One region of the Rhizobium sp. FG96 genome, then DNA from elsewhere that is predicted to be linked to it. Evidence: predicted binding sites of a transcription regulator. Region 1 holds the regulator's gene; each other region holds the start of a gene.
What was found. Region 1 encodes LexA, which represses DNA repair genes until DNA is damaged. Its sites were predicted from a motif close to TGTTCNNNNTGTGTTCNG; they were not measured.
Positions count from the first base shown of each region.

Region 2: the regulator LexA is predicted to act here: its motif matches at 2,008-2,025, upstream of ACODR6_RS21235 (ribonuclease T2 family protein).
Region 3: the regulator LexA is predicted to act here: its motif matches at 1,630-1,647, upstream of ACODR6_RS13925 (2'-5' RNA ligase family protein).

Region 1 covers NZ_JBMDIL010000021.1:56,685-60,893, reverse strand. Annotated here, with positions in the region: gene ACODR6_RS30385 (ComEC/Rec2 family competence protein) at 1-1,560, shown strand, start outside; gene lexA (transcriptional repressor LexA) at 1,541-2,254, opposite strand; gene ACODR6_RS30375 (VOC family protein) at 2,459-3,337, shown strand; gene kdsA (3-deoxy-8-phosphooctulonate synthase) at 3,334-4,179, shown strand.
Region 2 covers NZ_JBMDIL010000011.1:44,240-48,448, forward strand. Annotated here, with positions in the region: gene ACODR6_RS21225 (DMT family transporter) at 1-928, opposite strand, end outside; gene ACODR6_RS21230 (alpha/beta fold hydrolase) at 957-1,889, opposite strand; gene ACODR6_RS21235 (ribonuclease T2 family protein) at 2,042-2,770, shown strand; gene ettA (energy-dependent translational throttle protein EttA) at 2,907-4,209, shown strand, end outside.
Region 3 covers NZ_JBMDIL010000006.1:176,635-180,843, forward strand. Annotated here, with positions in the region: gene ACODR6_RS13920 (M14 family metallopeptidase) at 1-869, opposite strand, end outside; gene ACODR6_RS13925 (2'-5' RNA ligase family protein) at 944-1,564, opposite strand; gene ACODR6_RS13930 (methylated-DNA--[protein]-cysteine S-methyltransferase) at 1,750-2,313, shown strand; gene guaA (glutamine-hydrolyzing GMP synthase) at 2,330-3,892, opposite strand; gene ACODR6_RS13940 (5'-methylthioadenosine/S-adenosylhomocysteine nucleosidase) at 3,987-4,209, opposite strand, start outside.

The DNA.
Region 1 (4,209 bases):
ACCGGCGCGTTCGCAGCCGCGCTCGTCACCGACGAGCGGCGGGCGATTTCGGCAGAAACTACGGAGGCACTCCGGCAATCAGGCCTCGCGCATATCATCGCCATATCGGGCCTCAACATGGCGCTGTCTGCCGGCATCTTCTTCGTTGGGTTCCGCACGCTGCTCAGCCTGTTTCCGTCTGTCGCCCAGGCCTATCCGGTCAAGAAGATCGCGGCCGCTGGAGCGCTTGCGGCCGTCACCGCCTATTTCCTGATTTCCGGCTTCGCAGTTTCCGCCGAGCGCGCCTTCATCATGATGGCGATCATGCTGACGGCGGTGTTCTTCGACCGGCCGTCGATCAGTTTGCGCAATGTGGCGCTCTCGGCACTGATCATCATCGCCATCTCGCCCTCAGAAATCATGGGGCCGAGCTTTCAGATGTCCTTTGCCGCGACGCTGGCGCTGGTCGCCGGCTATGCGCTCTGGAAGGAGCGGCCGGCGCGCGACAAGCCATTTGCGAAATTGCGCCTCGTCAGGTTCATGTCAGCCGCAGCCGGCTTTTTCGGTGGCATCCTGCTCACCTCCGTCATCGGCGGCTTCTCGACGGCACTGTTTTCGATCGAGCATTTTCACCGGCTGACGGCCTATGGCTTGCCTGCCAATCTCGCAGCCATGCCCGTCATCTCCTTCGTCATCATGCCGGCCGGGCTGTTTGCAATGCTCTTGATGCCGTTTGGGCTGGATGCCTGGGCCTGGCAGGTGGTCGGCTTCGGTCTCGATCTAGTGATCGCGATCGCCAAGACCGTCTCGTCCTGGGGCGGTGATATCGGCGTCGGCCGATTGCCTGCCTGGTATTTCCCGGCCGCGGTCGCGGGCTTCCTGTTATTGACCCTGCTGCGCACCCGGCTGAGGCATATAGGCACGGCAATCATGGTCCTATCGACGCTGACTGTTGTCACGCTTCCGGAAAAGCCGCCACCGAAGATCGTCATTGCTGAGGACGGCAGCATGGCGGGGATCGTCGGTTCCAGTGCAATCGCTACCAATCGCGAGCGCCCGCCGGGTTTCATCTTCGACCAGTGGAAACGGGCGCTAGTGCTGGACAGCCATCGCGAGCCGATCTTCATCACATCAGCATCGGTCCCCACCGCGCCGCCAGGCGAAAGGCTAAAGCTGACACCAGCGCAAGAGCAGGAAGCGCAGAGCGCCATTGCGGTGAACGCCAGGGAAGAGCGGTTTTCCTGCGCAAAGAAAGCCTGGTGCACGGCAAAGCTTGGAAACGGCTCGGTGCTGACGGTCATCGACAATGCCGCTTACCTCGGCCCCGCCTGCGATGCATCCGATATCGTTGTCACACCCGTGCGCCTGCGGCTTGAAAGCTGCCGCTCTGGCGCGCTGCTCTTCACCGGCGCTACTTTAAGAAAGACAGGCTCTGTCGAACTGCGCTTTGATGGAGGCGCTGCAGCGGTCACCGGATCCTTCGAGGATCTCGACCGCCCCTGGACCCGCCACCGCGCCTATGATTGGCGCAGCGGCACTTTTAACGGTGATGAGATCACCGTTAGTGATAGCGGCGGATAAGGCCGACAAGCTTGCCCTGAACCTTGACGCGATCAGGTCCAAAGATGCGGGTCTCGTAGGCCGGGTTGGCTGCTTCGAGCGCGATCGATGCGCCCTTGCGGCGGAAGCGCTTCAGCGTTGCTTCTTCATCGTCGACAAGGGCGACGACGATATCGCCGGCATTGGCGGTATTGGTATTGCGGATGATGACGGTGTCGCCGTCGAAGATGCCGGCCTCGATCATCGAGTCGCCCTTGACTTCAAGCGCATAGTGCTCACCGTTTCCGAGCATATCGGCGGGAACGGTGATGTCGTGGGTATTCTGCTGGATCGCGGAAATCGGCACACCGGCGGCGATGCGGCCCATGACGGGAACCGAGATCGAGCTGCTATTGTCTTCGTTCGCCGGCTTCGGCGGCGCAACGGGTTGCGGCTTGCCGAGGCTGCCTTCGATGACGCTCGGCGAGAAACCGCGGCGCGGCTGGATGCTGGGGCTGTAGGCCTCCGGCAGCTTGATGACTTCGAGTGCGCGGGCGCGGTTCGGTAGGCGGCGAATGAAGCCGCGCTCCTCGAGCGCCGTGATCAGGCGATGGATCCCGGACTTGGAGGCGAGGTCGAGCGCATCCTTCATTTCATCGAAGGACGGCGGTACGCCGGACTCCTTCATCCGCTCGTGAATGAAGAGGAGAAGCTCCTGTTGTTTGCGCGTCAGCATCGAAGTCTTTCCCCAGATTCGTGAAACAAAGCCAGAACGGACACTATATGTTCCATATGTGTTCCGCAAGTGCCTAAATATTGGTAAAACTTCCCATCATTTTTCGTCATTTTTGAAAGTTTCTTTGCCGGATTGGTTATCCGCGCTTGCGCTTTGCCCGGCGCGGCGTGCAAATCTCTGCCGGCTTCATCGGAGGGAACCGCCATGACGCATCCGCTCGATCATCTGGTACTGCCCGTCACCCATATCGATTTCGCCCGCGAGCGACTCGGCCGTCTAGGTTTCACCGTCGCCGCCAATGGCCGTCATCCGTTCGGAACGGAGAATGCCTGCGTCTTTCTCTCCGACAAGACCTATCTCGAGCCGCTCGGCATCGCGAGCCAGGGCGAGTGCGACGTGGCTGCCGCGAAAGGCAACAGCTTCATCGCCCGCGATCAGGCCTTCCGCTTCCGCTGCGGCGATGATGGCTTTTCGGCAGTCGTCTTCGGCACTGACGATGCCGATGCGGACAAGGCCGCCTATGATGGCGCGCAGCTGAGCGGCGGTGACATGGTGGAGTTCTCGCGCCCTATCGTCATGCCCGATGGAACGCAGGCGACCGGCGCCTTCAAGCTCGCCTTTGCCGCTGATCTCAGGGCGCCCGATGTCTTCTTTTTCGCCTGCCAGCGGATCAACGCCTTTCCGGCCGATCGCAAGGCGCTGGAGACTCATGCCAACGGCGTTCTCGGCATCGTCGAGATTGCAATGAGCGCAGACGAACCCGATGCCTTCGCGTCGCTGCTGCAGACGGCAAGCGGCGGCGTGGCGCCCAGTGAGGCCGCCTTCGGCCTTTCCTTCGCCCTCAGCAATGTCCGGATCGCTATCTATTCCGAAGAAGGGATGGAGGCCTATTTCGATGTCGAGCCGCTCGGCACCGATAACGGCCTGCGGGCGCGGGCAATCGTCTTTGCGGTCGCTGATCTGGCCGTGACAGCGGCGCATTTGGCTGCTAACGGGATCACCTACGTGAATACGAACAATCGTCTATTGGTGAAGCCGGCGCCGGGACAAGGCGCGATCTTCGCCTTCGAGGAGACCCAATGAGCAACACCAATGCAGAAGTCGCCGTCGGCGAAGGCGCTGGCCGCGTTACCTTTTCCAATGACGGCAAGCTGTCGATCATCGCTGGCCCCTGTCAGATGGAAAGCCGCGAACATGCCTTCATGATCGCCGGTGTTCTGAGCGAACTCTGCAAGAAGCTCGGCATCGGCCTCGTCTACAAGTCTTCCTTCGACAAGGCGAACCGCACTTCGCTTTCGGCGCAGCGCGGCATCGGCCTCGAAAAGTCGCTCGAAGTCTTCTCTGACCTGAAGAAAGAATTCGGCTTCCCGGTTCTGACCGATATCCATACCGAGGAGCAGTGTGCAGAGGTCGCAACCGTCGTCGACATCCTGCAAATCCCGGCCTTCCTCTCCCGCCAGACCGACCTTCTCGTTGCTGCGGCCAAGACCGGCCGCGCCGTCAACGTCAAGAAGGGGCAGTTCCTGGCGCCCTGGGACATGAAGAATGTTCTCGCCAAGCTGAACGAGACGGGCAACCCGAACATCCTGCTCTGCGAGCGCGGCGCTTCCTTCGGCTACAACACGCTGGTCTCCGACATGCGCTCGCTGCCGATCATGGCGGCCATGGGCGCGCCTGTGATCTTCGATGCCACGCATTCCGTGCAGCAGCCGGGCGGGCAGGGCGGATCTACCGGCGGCCAGCGCGAATTCGTCGAGACCTTGGCGCGTGCGGCCGTCGCCGTCGGCGTTGCCGGCGTCTTCGTCGAGACGCATCAAGATCCTGACAATGCGCCGTCGGATGGCCCTAACATGGTCTATCTGAAGGATATGCCGCGGCTTCTCGAAAAGCTTCTGGCCTTCGATGCGATCGCAAAGTCGGCCTGACATTCAAAAGGCTGACATGATCTTGTAATA
Region 2 (4,209 bases), on a different contig from region 1:
GTGTTGCCTCAGATGTATCGGATACGGGCTTGGATGCAAAGCGCCGCTCGCGCCAGATGATGTAGAGGCCCGACGCTATGATGATCAGGATGCCGAGCCATTTCAGCGCATCCGGGAAATCGCCGAAGACCAGCCAGGCGAAGATCGTCGCCGAGACGATCTCGAAATATTGCAGCGGCGCCAGCGTCGAGGCGGGGGCGGCGCGATAGGCATAAACGCCGAGAATGCCGGCGATCGCCGCCATGACGCCGACGCCGGCGAGATAGAAGAAGGCAAGCGCCGAGGGCATGACCGGATCGAACACATCCGAGCCGCTGCTTTCGCCGATATAGAGAATGATGCAGCAGAAGAAGAGGCCCCAGAGGCCCATCTGGAACTGCATGACCCAGGGATCCTCGCGCTGCGCCAGCGCCCGATTCATCATCGCCGAGATGGCGATGCAGACGGCGCTGACGACGGGGAGAAGCGCGACGAAGCCGACTTCCTGGAAGCTCGGCTGGATGATCAAGATCGCCCCGAAGAAGCCGACGCCGCAGGCCGTGTAGCGCCGCCAGCCGATGGCTTCGCCGAGAAAGATGCTGCTGAGGATCGTCAGGATGATCGGCTCGACGAAGAAGATGGCGATCGCATCGGCGACCGACATGTATTTCAGCGTGGCGACGAAAGAGATCATCGAGATGGTCATGATGATCCCGCGGATCGCGTGATAGAAGGTCTGCCGCCACGAGAGATCGGCTAGGTTTTTGCGCCAGATGACGACCGGCAGCATGCAGATCGCCTGCACCGCGAAGCGGGCGGCCGTGATCTCGGCCGATGGCACGGTGGCGATCGCCAGCTTGGCGAAGATATCGATCAGCGGCGAGAACAGCACCGAGAGAAGCATGAGCATCAGGCCCATGGTGACTTCGGAGGATGCTGTCGTCTTCATTGCCGTACCATTCTTGTCTGCGGGGCTCTCAGGAGCGTGCCGTCACGCCATCGCACCAATCGGCGAAGGCCGAGATGGCCGCCGCGGCGCCGGTGTCGTTCAGGGTCTCGTGCCGGGCGTCCTGATATATTTCAGTGGTGATACGGGAGAAGCCATGCCGTTTCAAATGGTTTGACAGCCATCCTGTGGCTTTCCCGTGCTCGGTCGCCGGATCCTGTCCGCCGCCAACAAGATTGATCGGCAGGGATTTCGGCAGCCGGTTCAGATGCTCGGTCTTCGGCGCCCGGAAGGTCAGCTCGAAAATGTCGAGCCACAGCGATACCGAGGCATCGAAGCCGCAGAGCGGATCGGCGATATAGTTGTCGACTTCGTTGGGATCGTGCGACAGCCAGTCGAAGGCGGTGCGATGGCCGGGGATGGCCTTGCCCCAGGCGGCAAAGGTCAGCTTCGGCAAGAGGCCGCTCGGCACATCCGAGCCCTTCAAGGCTTTCTCGGCAAGCAGGATGGCCTGCGCCGCGCGACCCGCTGCGCCGACGGCGAAGTTCGAATTCCAGACTGCGACGGCATTGAATTTTTCGGGGTAGGAGACCGCCGTGTTGAGCGCGATCAGTCCGCCCATCGAATGGCCGAAGAGGATGACGGGCAGGCCGGGATAGAGGCCGGTGGCGTGATCGCGCATGGCGACGACGTCTTCCTGGACGCGGGTTACGCCGTTCCGTCTCGCGAACTGGCCGATCGGCGCATCGGGCGCCGTCGTTTCGCCGTGGCCGCGGTGGTCGTGGGCGAAGACGTGATAGCCGCGGGCGGCCATCGCCGCGGCGAAGCGCTCGTATCGTTTCGAATGTTCGGCAAGGCCGTGGCAGACGATCAGGATGGCGCGTGCCGCGCCCTCTGCCGCCGCCTCATGATGAAAGGCAAGCGTCGCGTCCGGTCTCTTAAGCCATTGTGTTTGCGAAAACATTCGGTCCTCCCGGCCGGTACCAGAGCAGATCGGGCGGCAAATGCAAGCGTCGCTGCGACGATATGCAGGGGAAATTCATGCGATTCAGGGTTGCGGGGAGGCGAGCTTCATGCTTATTTGTTCGTGTATTGTTCTATTTTCAGAGGGTGGAGATGAGCAGGTTCCTTGTTGTTGCCGTGATGCTTGCGTTGTCGGGTTTCTCCGCCGGTTCGGCGATGGCGCAGGAGGGGCGCACCCGCTTCATTCTCGCCGCCAGCTGGCAGCCGGCCTTCTGCCAGACCAACCAGAAGAAAGCCGAATGCGCCAGCCAGACGGCCGAGCGCTACGATGCGACGAACTTTTCGCTACACGGCCTCTGGCCGATGCGGCAGAATTACTGCGGAGTTCCCGGAGATCAGCAGGCGGCCGACAAGGATGGCGACTGGCGCTCGCTTCCCGAGGTCAAGCTGACGCCCGAGAATGCGGCGGCACTCGCCAAGGCGATGCCGGGAACGCAATCGGCGCTGGAGCGCCATGAATGGACCAAGCACGGCACCTGCACCAAGCTTTCGGCCGACGCCTATTTCGCCATCGCTGTGCGGCTGATGGGCGATCTCAACGGCTCGGCGGTGCGCGATCTCTTCGCCGCCAATACCGGCAAGATGGTGACCGCCGAGCAGATCAAGGCGGCGTTCGACAAGAGTTTCGGCGCCGGCGCCAGCGACCGCGTCAAGATGAGCTGCCGCAGGGCAGGCGGGGTGCGGGTCATCAGCGAGCTGACGATCGGCCTCTCGGAGGATGCGGTGACGGATATGAACGCCGGTCTCGGCAAGCTGATCCAGGGTGCAGGGCGGACGTCGTTCGGCTGCAACGAGGGGATCGTCGATGTGGCAGGCTTCTAGGCGCCGCTAAATCTGGCAGGGACGCAATCGTGAGGCCCGAAATCCGGTAGCAATACCGGTTTCGGCGTTGCCCGGCGCGCCCGTTTCGCCTACATAGCGGCACGGTTTTAAAGTTTGCGCCTGGAGCAGTTCACAGATGGCACGTCAGTTCATTTATCATATGTCGGGACTTAACAAGTCTTACGGCGCCAAGAAGATCCTCGAAAACGTCAACCTGTCGTTCTACCCGGACGCCAAGATCGGTATTCTCGGCCCGAACGGCGCCGGTAAGTCGACCGTTCTGCGCATCATCGCCGGTCAGGACAAGGAATATACCGGTGAAGCCTGGCTCGCCGAAGGTGCGACCGTCGGCTACCTCGAACAGGAGCCGAAGCTCGATCCAAGCAAGACCGCGTTCGAAAACGTCATGGAAGGCGTTGCCGACAAGCAGGCCGTGCTCGACCGCTACAACGAGCTGATGATGAACTATTCCGACGAGACGGCGGAAGAGGGCGCCAAGCTCCAGGACATCATCGACAGCCAGAACCTCTGGGATCTCGAACAGCAGGTCGAGATGGCGATGGAAGCGCTGCGCTGCCCGCCGAAGGATGCCGAGGTCACCAATCTCTCGGGTGGTGAACGCCGCCGTATCGCGCTCTGCCGCCTGCTTCTGTCGCAGCCGGATCTGCTGCTACTCGACGAACCGACCAACCATCTCGACGCTGAGACCATCGCCTGGCTGGAAAAGCACCTGCGCGATTATCCGGGCGCCGTGATGATGATCACCCACGACCGCTACTTCCTCGACAACGTCACCGGCTGGATCCTGGAGCTCGACCGTGGCCGCGGCATTCCGTACGAAGGCAACTATTCTGCCTACCTAACGGCCAAGGCCAAGCGCATGCAGCAGGAAGCCCGCGAAGAAGCCGGCCGCCAGAAGGCGCTGTCGCGCGAACAGGAATGGATCGCCTCCAGCCCGAAGGCTCGCCAGGCCAAGTCCAAGGCCCGTATCAAGGCCTACGAACAGCTGGTCGATGCCGCCGAGAACATCCGTCCCGGCGATGCGCAGATCATCATCCCGGTCTCCGAGCGTCTCGGCCAGGTGGTCATCGAACTCGAAGGCATCAAGAAGGGCTTTGACGGCCGCACTCTGATCAACGACCTGTCGATCAAGCTGCCGCCGGGCGGCATCGTCGGCATCATCGGCCCGAACGGCGCCGGCAAGTCGACGCTGTTCAAGATGATCACCGGCCAGGAAACCCCGGACGAGGGTTCTATCCGCATCGGTGAAACCGTGCATCTCGGTTATGTCGACCAGAGCCGCGATGCGCTGAACGCCGACAAGACAGTCTGGGAAGAAATCTCGGGCGGCGCCGAAGTCATCAAGCTCGGCAAGTTCGACATGAACTCGCGCGCCTATTGCGGCGCCTTCAACTTCAAGGGCGGCGACCAGCAGCAGA
Region 3 (4,209 bases), on a different contig from region 1:
GTCGCAACCGTCTCGCCGATATTGCGGTGGAAGAGTACGGTGCCGGCCACCGGTGTACGGATCATCTCGATATTGTCCAGCGGTGCCGCCGGGCCGCTAAAGGGTGCGAGCGGCTCTGTTTCGCCGGTCACCGCGCCGCGTGCGGCGAGGAAGGCATAGAGCCCATCCGCATCGGCGCTTGCCATGCCGGGATAGACATCGCGGCGGCCGCGCAGCTCCAGCGTGGTCGAAAGCTTGCCCGGCAGACGGCTGCGCTTCTCGCCGGGAACTTCGTATTTCCAGGCAAATCCGACAGCCTCCTCGAAGGCCGAGCTTTCGCCATCCGACAGCAGCACGGCATCCATCGACAGCGCGCTCGCCAGATCGCTCGCCTCCGGCCAGAAGGCCTCGTCGATATAGGCATATTGCAGCGACTCGTCATCGCAATGCAGGTCAAGCACCAGATCGGCGCCGAGTGCCATATGGATCAGCTCGCGCTTCAGGCGGTCTGCGGCGCGGTAGCGGTCAAGGCTTTCGATCAGGCCGGCGCGGTCGCGCAGCGAAATCAGCGGGAAATCGCGATTGAAATTGGTGCGCGTGCCCAAGTCGAAGCGGCCCTGCATCTCGCCGAAATGTGACTGCGCGGCGCCGATCGGATTGGCCTGCGGCACGACGGTGATGTCGCTTGCGATCCGTCCCTCGCTCTCCGCCTTGCGCAGCTTGCCGCAGAGAAAGTGCAGCACGGCCGTTCCTGGCAGTTCGTTGGAATGGAGTGCTGCCTGCAGATAGATCTTCGGTGCCTGCGGATCGTTGCCCTTGAAATGCAGCACCGGCAGGCGCCACTCGATACCCGGCGTATCGCCGGGAATGATGATTTCGCGAATATCCACTGTTCAGCACTCCCAAATTCTCTGTGCAGGAGCTTTAAGCAACTCCACCGGCACCGCGCAAGCGCCAATGGAGCCTAGCCCAGCAGCGGCCATTCCTCGATGTCCACATGCCGGCCCTCGCCGGTGAGGCTGTTGATCAGCACGAAGGACTTTGCCATCCAGGCGATCGGCTCCGCCAGGATCGTTTCCGGCACGCTGCGATAGTCGTAGAGCAGCGTCATATGTGGCTCAAGTTTCGGCTGAACCCGAACGCTGACACCGCGGTTCATCGGCGCCAGCGCCAGCTGCGCATGAAGTGCCAGGATCTCCTGCCGTCCTTCGTCGGCCCGCAGCACGAGCGCCGGTTTGCCCTGACGGAAGCTGACCGCACGGCGAAAGGTCAGCTTGAAAGGCCGCATCCGAACGGCCGCTGCCGCCGCCAGCCCGTCAAAAAGCATGCTCGGCGGAATCTCGTCCCATTCGCCGAGATGGCAGAGCGAGACATGGAGAAGCCGCTTCGGCCGCGCTCTCTCCCGCAGACCAAAGCGGCGGCGCAGCTCGCCTGCCAGCCGCCTTGCCTGTTCGGCGGCGCGCTCGTCTGGGCGCAGAGCGAAATAGACGTTGCAGGGCTTGTGCGCCGGTCCACCGGCGCGGCTTGGCGGTATTTCACTGGCCGGTGGTCCGAACGTGAATTCGCTCTGGTTTTGTGCTCTCATCGTCAATCGGCCTTCGCCGCCTCCTCGTGAAGGCCAAAAGGCTAGCAAGGCGGGTGGTGATTGACAAGAACAAAAAGAGAACAAATAATCGCTCCAACGCTACCCCTGTGCATCAGGCAAGAAACGGGTTGAAGCTCCGCTGTGCGCATACGATCTTGAGGACAGTCAATCATGGAGGTTGCGTCATGAGCGAGGCAACGCATCACTACTGCATATTCAAGACCGCTGGCGGCTATTGCGGCATCGCCTGGAATGCGGCCGGAATCATCCGCTTCCAGCTGCCGACAAAGACTGAAAGTTCGACCGAACAGCTCTTGCTGCGGCGCCTGTCGTCAGGCGTGAGCGCCGATCCGCCGGCCGCGGTCGGAGCGACGATCGAGTCCGTCAAACGCTACTTCGCCGGAGAGACTGTGGACTTCTCGGATGTGGTGGTGGATCTGTCCAATCAGGACGAGTTCTTCCGCGAAATTTATGCCGCCGCCCGCCGTGTCGGTTGGGGCCGGACGACGACCTATGGCACGCTCGCCAAGGAACTCGGCCGCGGTCCGGAAGCGGCCCGCGACGTCGGCCAGGCCATGGCCAAGAACCCGGTCGCACTGATCATCCCCTGCCACCGCGTCCTCGCCGCCGGCGGCAAGATTGGCGGCTTTTCGGCCCCTGGCGGGTCGAATTCGAAGGTAAGGATGCTGGAGCTCGAAGGCGTCAATCTGGGCCCGCCCGAGCCGGCCCAGCAGTCGCTTGGCTTCTAGGCCGTGGGAGTGAGAATCACTCCCACTCGATCGTGCCGGGCGGCTTGCTCGTCACGTCGTAGACCACGCGGTTGATACCGCGCACTTCGTTGATGATGCGGGTGGCGGCGCGGCCGAGGAATTCCATGTCGTAATGATAGAAATCCGCCGTCATGCCGTCGACCGAGGTGACGGCGCGCAGCGCGCAGACGAATTCGTAGGTGCGGCCGTCGCCCATGACGCCGACGGTCTGGACCGGCAGCAGCACGGCGAATGCCTGCCAGATCGCGTCGTAGAGGCCGGCCTTGCGGATCTCGTCGAGATAGATGGCATCGGCTTCGCGCAGGATCTCCAGCTTTTCGCGGGTGATGCCGCCCGGGCAACGGATCGCGAGACCCGGACCCGGGAACGGGTGGCGGCCGATGAAGCTATCGGGCAGGCCGAGCTCCTTGCCGAGTACGCGTACTTCGTCCTTGAAGAGTTCGCGCAGCGGCTCGACGAGCTGCATGTTCATGCGCTCCGGCAGACCGCCGACATTGTGGTGCGACTTGATCGTCACCGAGGGGCCGCCGGTGAAGGAAACGCTTTCGATGACATCAGGGTACAGCGTGCCCTGACCGAGGAAATCGGCGCCGCCGAGCTTCTTGGCCTCTTCCTCGAAGGTCTCGATGAACAGGCGGCCGATGATCTTGCGCTTGGTCTCCGGGTCGGAAACGCCTTCGAGTTCGCCGATGAACTTGTCGGAGGCATCGACATGGATCAGGTGCAGATTGTAGTGTTCGCGGAACATGGCGACGACATTGGCCGCCTCGTCCTTGCGCATCAGGCCGTGATCGACGAGCACGCAGGTGAGCTTGTCGCCGATGGCCTCGTGGATCAGCAGGGCCGCAACCGAGCTGTCGACGCCGCCCGAGAGCGCGCAGAGGACGCGCTTGTCGCCGACCTGCTTGCGGATCTCGTCGACCGCCTTCTGGCGGTATGCCGACATAGACCAGTCGCCCTTGATGCCGGCGATGTTGTGAATGAAGTTGCCGATCAGCTTGGCGCCATCGGGCGTGTGCACCACTTCCGGGTGAAACTGCACGCCGTAATACTTGCGCTTCTCGTCGGCGATGAAGGCGTAGGGCGCGTTCGGCGAGGTCGCCACGACCTTGAAGCCTTCAGGCAGCGCCGTGACGCGGTCGCCGTGGCTCATCCAGACCTGGTGGCGCGAACCCTTCGACCAGAGGCCTTCGAACAGCTTGCTGTCTTCGTCGACCTCGAGGAAGGCGCGGCCGAATTCGCGGTGATGGCCGCTCTCGACCTTGCCGCCGAGCTGCATGCACATCGTCTGCTGGCCGTAGCAGATACCGAAGATCGGCAGGCCGCTGTCGAAGATGATCTGCGGCGCACGGGGCGATCCCTCATCGACCGTCGAGGCCGGGCTGCCGGACAGGATCACGGCTTTCGGCTGGAGGCGCTTGAAGCCCTCTTCGGCGGATTGGAAGGGAACGATCTCGCAGTAGACCCCCGCTTCGCGCACGCGGCGCGCGATCAGCTGGGTTACCTGGCTGCCGAAATCGACGATGAGAACGCTGTCGGGATGTGCTGTCTGGGTCATGGCGAGCCTTTAATGAAAAGCACCCGTTCTTGCAATGCGGGAAATCGGGGCGTGGCGGATTTTATTGTCCCGATTGTCCCTGCTATCAAGGCTTTCAGAACCAGAATACGCCGTCTTCCAGCGCCGTAAACAGGCTGTCCACGGCATAGGAAAGCTTGCGGTCGACGACGTGAAGATACTCGGTCCAGCCGGAAATATGCTGCAGCTCCTCGACGCCGTCGGAAATGCCGCGCAGGCCAATCAGCGGCAGATTATATCCCTGGCAGGCGCGCAGGATCGCAAAGGTTTCCATGTCGACCATATCGGCGGCGATCTCG